3 regions of the Secundilactobacillus paracollinoides genome follow, and region 2 is predicted to be linked to each of the others. Evidence: predicted binding sites of a transcription regulator. Region 2 holds the regulator's gene; each other region holds the start of a gene.
What was found. Region 2 encodes HrcA, which represses chaperone genes, less so after heat shock. Its sites were predicted from a motif close to TTAGCACTCNNNNNNNNNGAGTGCTAA; they were not measured.

Region 1: groES (co-chaperone GroES) is a predicted target of HrcA. The motif match lies at 1,063-1,089, and genes of this name have one in related genera.
Region 3: AYR61_RS03555 (Hsp20/alpha crystallin family protein) is a predicted target of HrcA. The motif match lies at 980-1,006, and genes of this name have one in related genera.

The regions. Positions count from the first base shown of each region.
Region 1 covers NZ_CP014912.1:2,196,777-2,199,049, reverse strand. The annotation lists gene groL (chaperonin GroEL) at 1-672, opposite strand, end outside; gene groES (co-chaperone GroES) at 745-1,026, opposite strand; gene cls (cardiolipin synthase) at 1,434-2,273, opposite strand, start outside.
Region 2 covers NZ_CP014912.1:2,577,804-2,580,076, reverse strand. The annotation lists gene grpE (nucleotide exchange factor GrpE) at 1-452, opposite strand, end outside; gene hrcA (heat-inducible transcriptional repressor HrcA) at 494-1,537, opposite strand; gene ribF (riboflavin biosynthesis protein RibF) at 1,643-2,273, opposite strand, start outside.
Region 3 covers NZ_CP014912.1:871,027-873,299, forward strand. The annotation lists gene AYR61_RS03550 (Hsp20/alpha crystallin family protein) at 1-331, opposite strand, end outside; gene AYR61_RS03555 (Hsp20/alpha crystallin family protein) at 452-868, opposite strand; gene AYR61_RS03560 (rhodanese-like domain-containing protein) at 1,453-1,815, opposite strand; gene AYR61_RS03565 (MarR family winged helix-turn-helix transcriptional regulator) at 1,818-2,273, opposite strand, start outside.

The DNA.
Region 1 (2,273 bases), 380 kb from region 2:
CTTCTTGTCAGTGATCAGGATGTATGGGTTGTCCAAGTTAGCTTCCATTTTATCGTTATCGGTAACCATGTACTGTGACATGTACCCACGATCAAATTGCATCCCTTCAACAACGTCCAAGCTGGTATCAACACCACGTGATTCTTCAATGGTGATCACGCCGTCATTACCAACTTTTTCCATGGCGTCGGCAATTAATGTACCAGTTTCTTCACTAGCTGAAGAAATAGCAGCGATCTGGGCAATGTCATCTTTGGTAGTGACCTTGTGGCTCATCTTGTGTAAGGCATCAACGGCTGCGTTAGTGGCCTTTTCGATCCCACGACGGATGCCGACAGGGTTAGCACCGGCAGTGACGTTCTTCATACCTTCGTTAACGATTGCTTGGGTCAAAACAGTGGCAGTAGTTGTCCCATCACCAGCGATATCGTTGGTCTTTGAAGCAACTTCAGCAACTAACTTAGCACCTAAGTTTTCAAAGTGATCTGACAATTCGATTGCCTTAGCGATCGTCACACCATCGTTAGTGATGGTTGGGTTACCGTAAGATTGTTCCAAAACAACGTTACGACCCTTAGGACCAATGGTGGTCTTAACTGTATCTGCCAATTTATCTACACCGCGAAGCATTGCGCCACGGGCGTCTTCAGAGAACTTTAACTCTTTAGCCATAATTAATTTTTCACCTCATATGATTAATTGTTAATTTTGTGTTTATGTCTGCCCTATTCAGGCTGACCGGTTTTAGTCAACGATTGCGACTAAATCTTTTTCGTGAACCACAAGGTAAGAAGCACCTTCATACTTAACTTCAGTGCCGGAATACTTGTCAAGCAAGACGGTCTCGCCTTCCTTAACACTTGGGGCAACCTTTTCACCGTTATCAAGTACACGGCCATCACCAACAGCAACTACCTTTGCAGTTTGTGGCTTTTCTTGGGCGTTACTTGCTAAAACGATACCACCAACAGTGGTTTCTTCTTCTTGAGCTTGTAAGATCACACGGTCTCCTAATGGTTTTAACACTTGAATCCCTCCAATAAATCTAAAGATTTAGCACTCTTAGCACTCATCTAACACAAGTGCTAATCAACAATTAATACTATAAAATTATTCGGGGTAAAATGCAAGTTATATTGACTAGAAAGTTGAAAAGAGTGTGGAGAAAGGCGGTTAAGGGGCAGAATGTAAGGGACTCTGACAGAAATGCCTGGGTTTGGCATTTTTGTCAGAGTCCCTTACATGGCCGCCCCTTGCTTTTCGGAACACGTTTCGGCACGGCTGAATAGAAAGACTCTATGAGATGACGAGAATCGAGAAAATGTGTAAAAAAATCGAGAAGAAAATTGAGAAGGAACCCGATAAGCAGGAAAAGATAAGCAAAGTACAAGACAGTAATCCCCAAGCACAATAAAACTCAAAGTGGCCGCCACTCACAAAATCGGCGCCAACAATCGCGAAACACTCTGCTTAAACCGCAAGTACAACGACTGATCCGCAAACATTTCAGGCGTGATCAATGTACTTTCCGCCATATCCTGTTCAAATAACGCGGCCAGCTGTGTATTTATCTCCTTATCATATAGAAAGGCATTCACTTCAAAGTTTAACTTAAAGCTGCGGTAATCCATATTAGCACTGCCAACTGAGGCCACTTCGTCATCGACCAGCATCGTCTTTGCGTGTAAAAATCCATTCCCGTAGTAGTAGATTTTCGCACCAATTTCAGCTGTGTCTCTGCAAAAATGTTGGGTGGCTCGGTAGACAAATGGATGGTCCGGCATACTGGGCACCATAATGCGCACGTCAACGCCCGACATAATGGCAATCTTCAACGCTTCAATCACGCCATCATCGGGAATAAAGTACGGCGACTGGATCCAGAGCCGTTTTTTAGCCATCTGAATCAAGCGAATGTAGCCCATCTTGATTTGCTGCAATTGAGAATCCGGCCCGCTGCTGACGATCTGCATACTCGTTAATCCCTTTGGCGCCATCACTGGAAAGTAGTCACGATCGACGTAGTTATCTGCAAGTTTTGCTTTCTTTGACGTCGCATTCCAGTCCAGAACAAACCGGCTTTGGAGCGCAAAGACAGCTGCCCCTTCAATGCGAATATGCGTGTCGCGCCAGTGGCCAAATTTTTTGCTGCAGCCAAGGTATTGGTCACCAATGTTAAACCCGCCGACGTAACCAATTTCCCCATCGACCACCACTATTTTGCGGTGATTTCTAAAGTTGAGACGAAAGTCAAGAATAGCGGAACGCGCCAA
Region 2 (2,273 bases):
AGTAAGTGTTTTTGAACCATTTCAATGCCTTTTTTCAATGATTCGCCCTGTTCGCCGTCAACCTGCGTTTGCAAGGCACGTTCCAGGTTATCCAAGGCCGGTAGCACATCGTGTGCCAACTGCTGCCCATCATACTTGATGAGGGCAGCCTGGTCCTTCTTGTTACGGCTTTGAATATTTTGAATCTCGGCCTGTGAACGTAAATTACGATCGTTTAAATCAGCAACTTGCTTCTGCAGATCGGCAATTTTACGCTGGGCCTCTTGAAGCGGATCGTCAGCCTGAGCATCCTGATCAGTTGCCGCTTGGCCCTGGTCAGCTGCATTTGGTTCAGTTGCGTCAGTCTTTGAATCCTGTTGTGCGTCAGCCGCCGTGGTTTGGTCGGCCTTCGTTGCATCAGTCTCGTCAGCCTGAGCTGAATCTTCTGGCTTGTTTGCTTCATTTTTAGCCACTCATAACACCCCTTTACTACTTATCAAATTGATGACACAAATTACTGATCAAAGTAACGATAATAGTCCGTCAGCCGCTTGGCAAGCTCCTGTCTAAACGTGCCGACTAACCCGATCATCCGTGAGTAAGGCATCCGGGTCGGCCCCAGCAGAGCTATCACACCCTTGCCGTGGTCGCCCACCTCATAGGTTGCTGTGATCAGACTGTAATCTCTCAGGATCGCATTCGTCATCTCACTACCGATCTTCACTTGAATATGATCGCTTGGTCGGCCTAAGACGGTCGCCATGTCATCGGTCCGGTCCATTAACGTGTACAGCGACTTCAACTCGTCAACGTCGCTACTATCCGAGAAGTTAAGCAAATTCAGCCGGCCGCCAACGTAGTAACGTTCTTGCGCCGCCTGAGTTAACACATCACCGAATATCTTAAGGAACCCTTCCGGACCCTGGAGGTACTTGGTGACTTCTTGGGGGATCTTGGTCTGTAGTGCCTGCAAGACTTCTCGCAGGGACTTGCCAACCAGCTGGTCGTTGATCAACCGAACCACAGCTTCAAGCTGGTCACCAGTGACGCCGGGTGCGAGGTTAAACGTCTGGGTCTCAGCATCGCCATTATCAGTCACAAGGACCGCCATGACCTGACGTTTACCCAGCGGTACGAGCCGAAAACCGCTTAACTTACTATCCTGCAGCTCTGGTTTCAACGTAAAGGCCGTATACGAGGTCAGGTTTGAAAGGATCTGGGCCGAGGTCTCAATGATCTCGTCGATCTTTAAAAACTGACCATCCAGTGAAGACTTGATGATATCAATATCATTCGCCTTCACCGGGTCAGGTTGAACCAAATGATCCACGTAGTAGCGATAACCCTTAACAGATGGAATTCGACCGGACGAGGAGTGCGTCTTATTGATCAGACCCAACTCTTCCAGCGCAGCCATCTCGTTTCGCACGGTCGCTGAGCTCACATGCATGGGCAGCTGTGCCGCCAAGGCTTTTGACCCAACTGGGACACCGCTGCTCGTATAGTCGCGAACGATCGCCTTTAAAATCATCTTCTGTCTGTCCGTTAACGTGATCATCACCTCTTTTTAGCACTCATCTAACCTAAGTGCTAAGACACATATATAATGTATCAAATGGCGTTTTTTAAGTCAAGCATTACACCGTGATTTTTAGCAATTAATTTAGTCGAGTGCTAATTCATGAAAATCATGCGCTAAATACTGACGCGCATGATCAGTATCCGCGGTCATTTGAGTGACCAACGCGTCAACTGATGCAAATTTTTCTTCACCGCGCAACCGGTAGCACCATTCCACCGTCGCCACTTCACCGTAAACCGCTTCGTTAAAGTCGATGATATAGACCTCGACCGTCACGGGCCGACCTTCACCAAACGTGACGTTGTGGCCAACAGAAGTAACGGAAGGATACCAGGTGTCGCCGATCTTGATTCGGGTCACGTACACCCCAACTGCGGGCAGCCAATAGTGGACGTCATGACTGACATTCGCGGTTGGAAAACCAATCGTGCGACCGCGCGCTTCACCGTGAACAACGGTGCCAATCGTTTGATAATGGTAGCCCAGCAGCTCATTGACCGTTTTGATGTCGCCATCGGTAATATTGCGCCGAATCCGACTGGAACTGATTTTTTGATGATCAATTTCCTGCTCACCCACGGTCACGATCTCAAATCGCTCCTGTGCATATTCTGGTAAACGCGCCATAGTCGCAATATCCTTTGGTCCATAGGTGTGATCGAACCCCGCAACAACCACCTGCGCGTGAAAGCCCATCAGATACTCGTCCACA
Region 3 (2,273 bases), 1.5 Mb from region 2:
TATCCTGATCAACACCTGGCAGGTAGAAGCTGCGCGTGATGTTGCTGGAGCTGCGTTCTTGACGTAATACCCGGCCATCTTCGTCCTTGTCTTCCTTTGCAACGTCATGGGAAGCGTTGATTCTTAATGTGTCATCACGGTAGTCAAGGTGAATCCCATCCTTCTTGAAGCCTGGCAATTCAGCCTTTACTTCATAGCCCTTGTCTGTTTCGTTAATATCGGTCTTCATCGTGGAGTTGCCGTTGAAGAAGTTGCGGCCAAAGTTGCCCATGTCGTTGAAAATGTTCATTGGATCAAACTCATTGTTCCGGTTGATTAAATAACGTGCCATAATTAAAACCCCTTTTTTAGTTTTTAATTTAGCAATCTAATATTTAGAGTGCTAACGTTAGTCAAAATTTATCCCGCCGCTCTTTTATCTGCGGGGGGGTGTCGTTAAGTTGCTTAGTGTTTAGTTGATATCAATGTGGTGACTGTCTTCAGTTTCCGGAGCCCGCTTTGGCAACGTCAACTTCAGCAACCCACCATCGTAAGTTGCGGCGATCTTGTCAGCATCCGCGCCTGGCAGGTAGAAACTGCGGCTGATGTTACGTGAAGACCGTTCCTGACGCAACACGCGACCTTGTTCATCCTTATGCTCCTGAGTCAGATCGTGGTTCGCGTTGATCCGCAACGTATCATTGTTATAGTCCAGGTGAATGCCATCCTTCTTGAAACCAGGTAACTCAGCTTTCACTTGGTAGTCGTTCTCGGTTTCTTTGATATCGGTCTTCATGGTGGTGCTGCCCCCAAAGAAGTCCTGGTCGAAGTCATCAAAAACGGTCATTGGATCAAATACAGTGTTTTCATTTGGTAAATAACGCATCATGTTAAAAACCCCTTTCAGCATCTTCATCTAGGTTCGGTCGGTCATTGGAAATAACCCTTAACCAACCTTGCAAGATATATAATAGTCAGTATTGGTCAAAGTTTCAAGCATTTAGCACTCTTTTATTTAGAGTGCTAAAATTAATTTTGCTTGATTGCTTTAAAGCACTGTTATTAAGGCGTTTATACGCATAAATTATTTTCAAAGAATTAGTTAAATAAGGTAAAATTGGAATCGTTTAAAAAATAAAGGTCAATTAATTTATGCATCTGTTCCTGTATGAACGCATAAAAAGGCCGATGCGTTTTTGTGCGCATCGGTCTTTTTATTTGCTTTATGATCTGTCTTTCTTGGCAACCGTGCCGAAATGAGCTCCACAAGGCACGGGACTAACGTGTAACGGACTCTGGCCAAAAAGTCAGGCCCGGACTTTTCGGCCAGAGTTGACTTTCTTTGCAACCGTGCCGAAATGAGCTTCGGAAAACTGAGGGCTACTGCCTAAGCCACTCTGGTAAAAATGCCAAACCCAGGCATTTCTACCAGAGTGGCTTAGGCTCCGCCCTCAAACCGTTTTCCTCCGCTCTCTAGATCTCTTCAATCGGTAAATTCATACCTTTCCAACCTTCCAAAGCGCCGGCTAATTCAAAGGCTTTGAATCCCGCAGACAGCAAGGTTAACAATGCTTCCTTACCTAGGGTCGTCCCAGCATTCCAATCGTACACGACGTAGGTCTTAGACTTATCCAATTCGTCTAAATGGTCGGCCAAATCCTTTGCAGCCAACGCAACAGCACCCTTGATCTGATTCTTCTTGACCTGAGCTGGCGCGTTACGGACATCCAGCACCACCATTTCAGGGTCAGCCTTCTTCATATCGGCTAAAACGGCAAAGTGACTGATGTACAAGCTCAAATACGTTTTTAAAAAATTAATTTTTTCTGTTTCCATGGTTAAGACTCCATTTCTGTTTTCAAATTTGAGGTACCCTGATTGATCTTGTTCAACAACGACGCAAATGTTTTCAGTTCGTCTGGGGTCAACTGACCAAAGAGCGTCTTGACGGCCGCAAAGTTGGCGGGCAAAAATGCATCCAGGGTCGCCTTACCAGTTGGGGTCAACTGCATGTACGTTGCCCGTTTGTCCGTCTCGGAGGCTCTTTTTTGTACCCACCCATCAGCCGCCATTCCGCGCAGCAGCTTGCTGACGGTGGCTCTCGTGGCGCCCAGCTGATCCGCAATTTCAGACGGCAATAACTGTTGGTCTGTCGCTTCTGACAAAAACATCAGGATGATAAAACGTGATTCCGTTAAATGATGCTGCGTCAAAACAGCATCATATTGTCGCTGCATGCCACGGTAGGCCCACTGAAAATTGAGGAACTGTAATACGACTTCGGTATCAATATC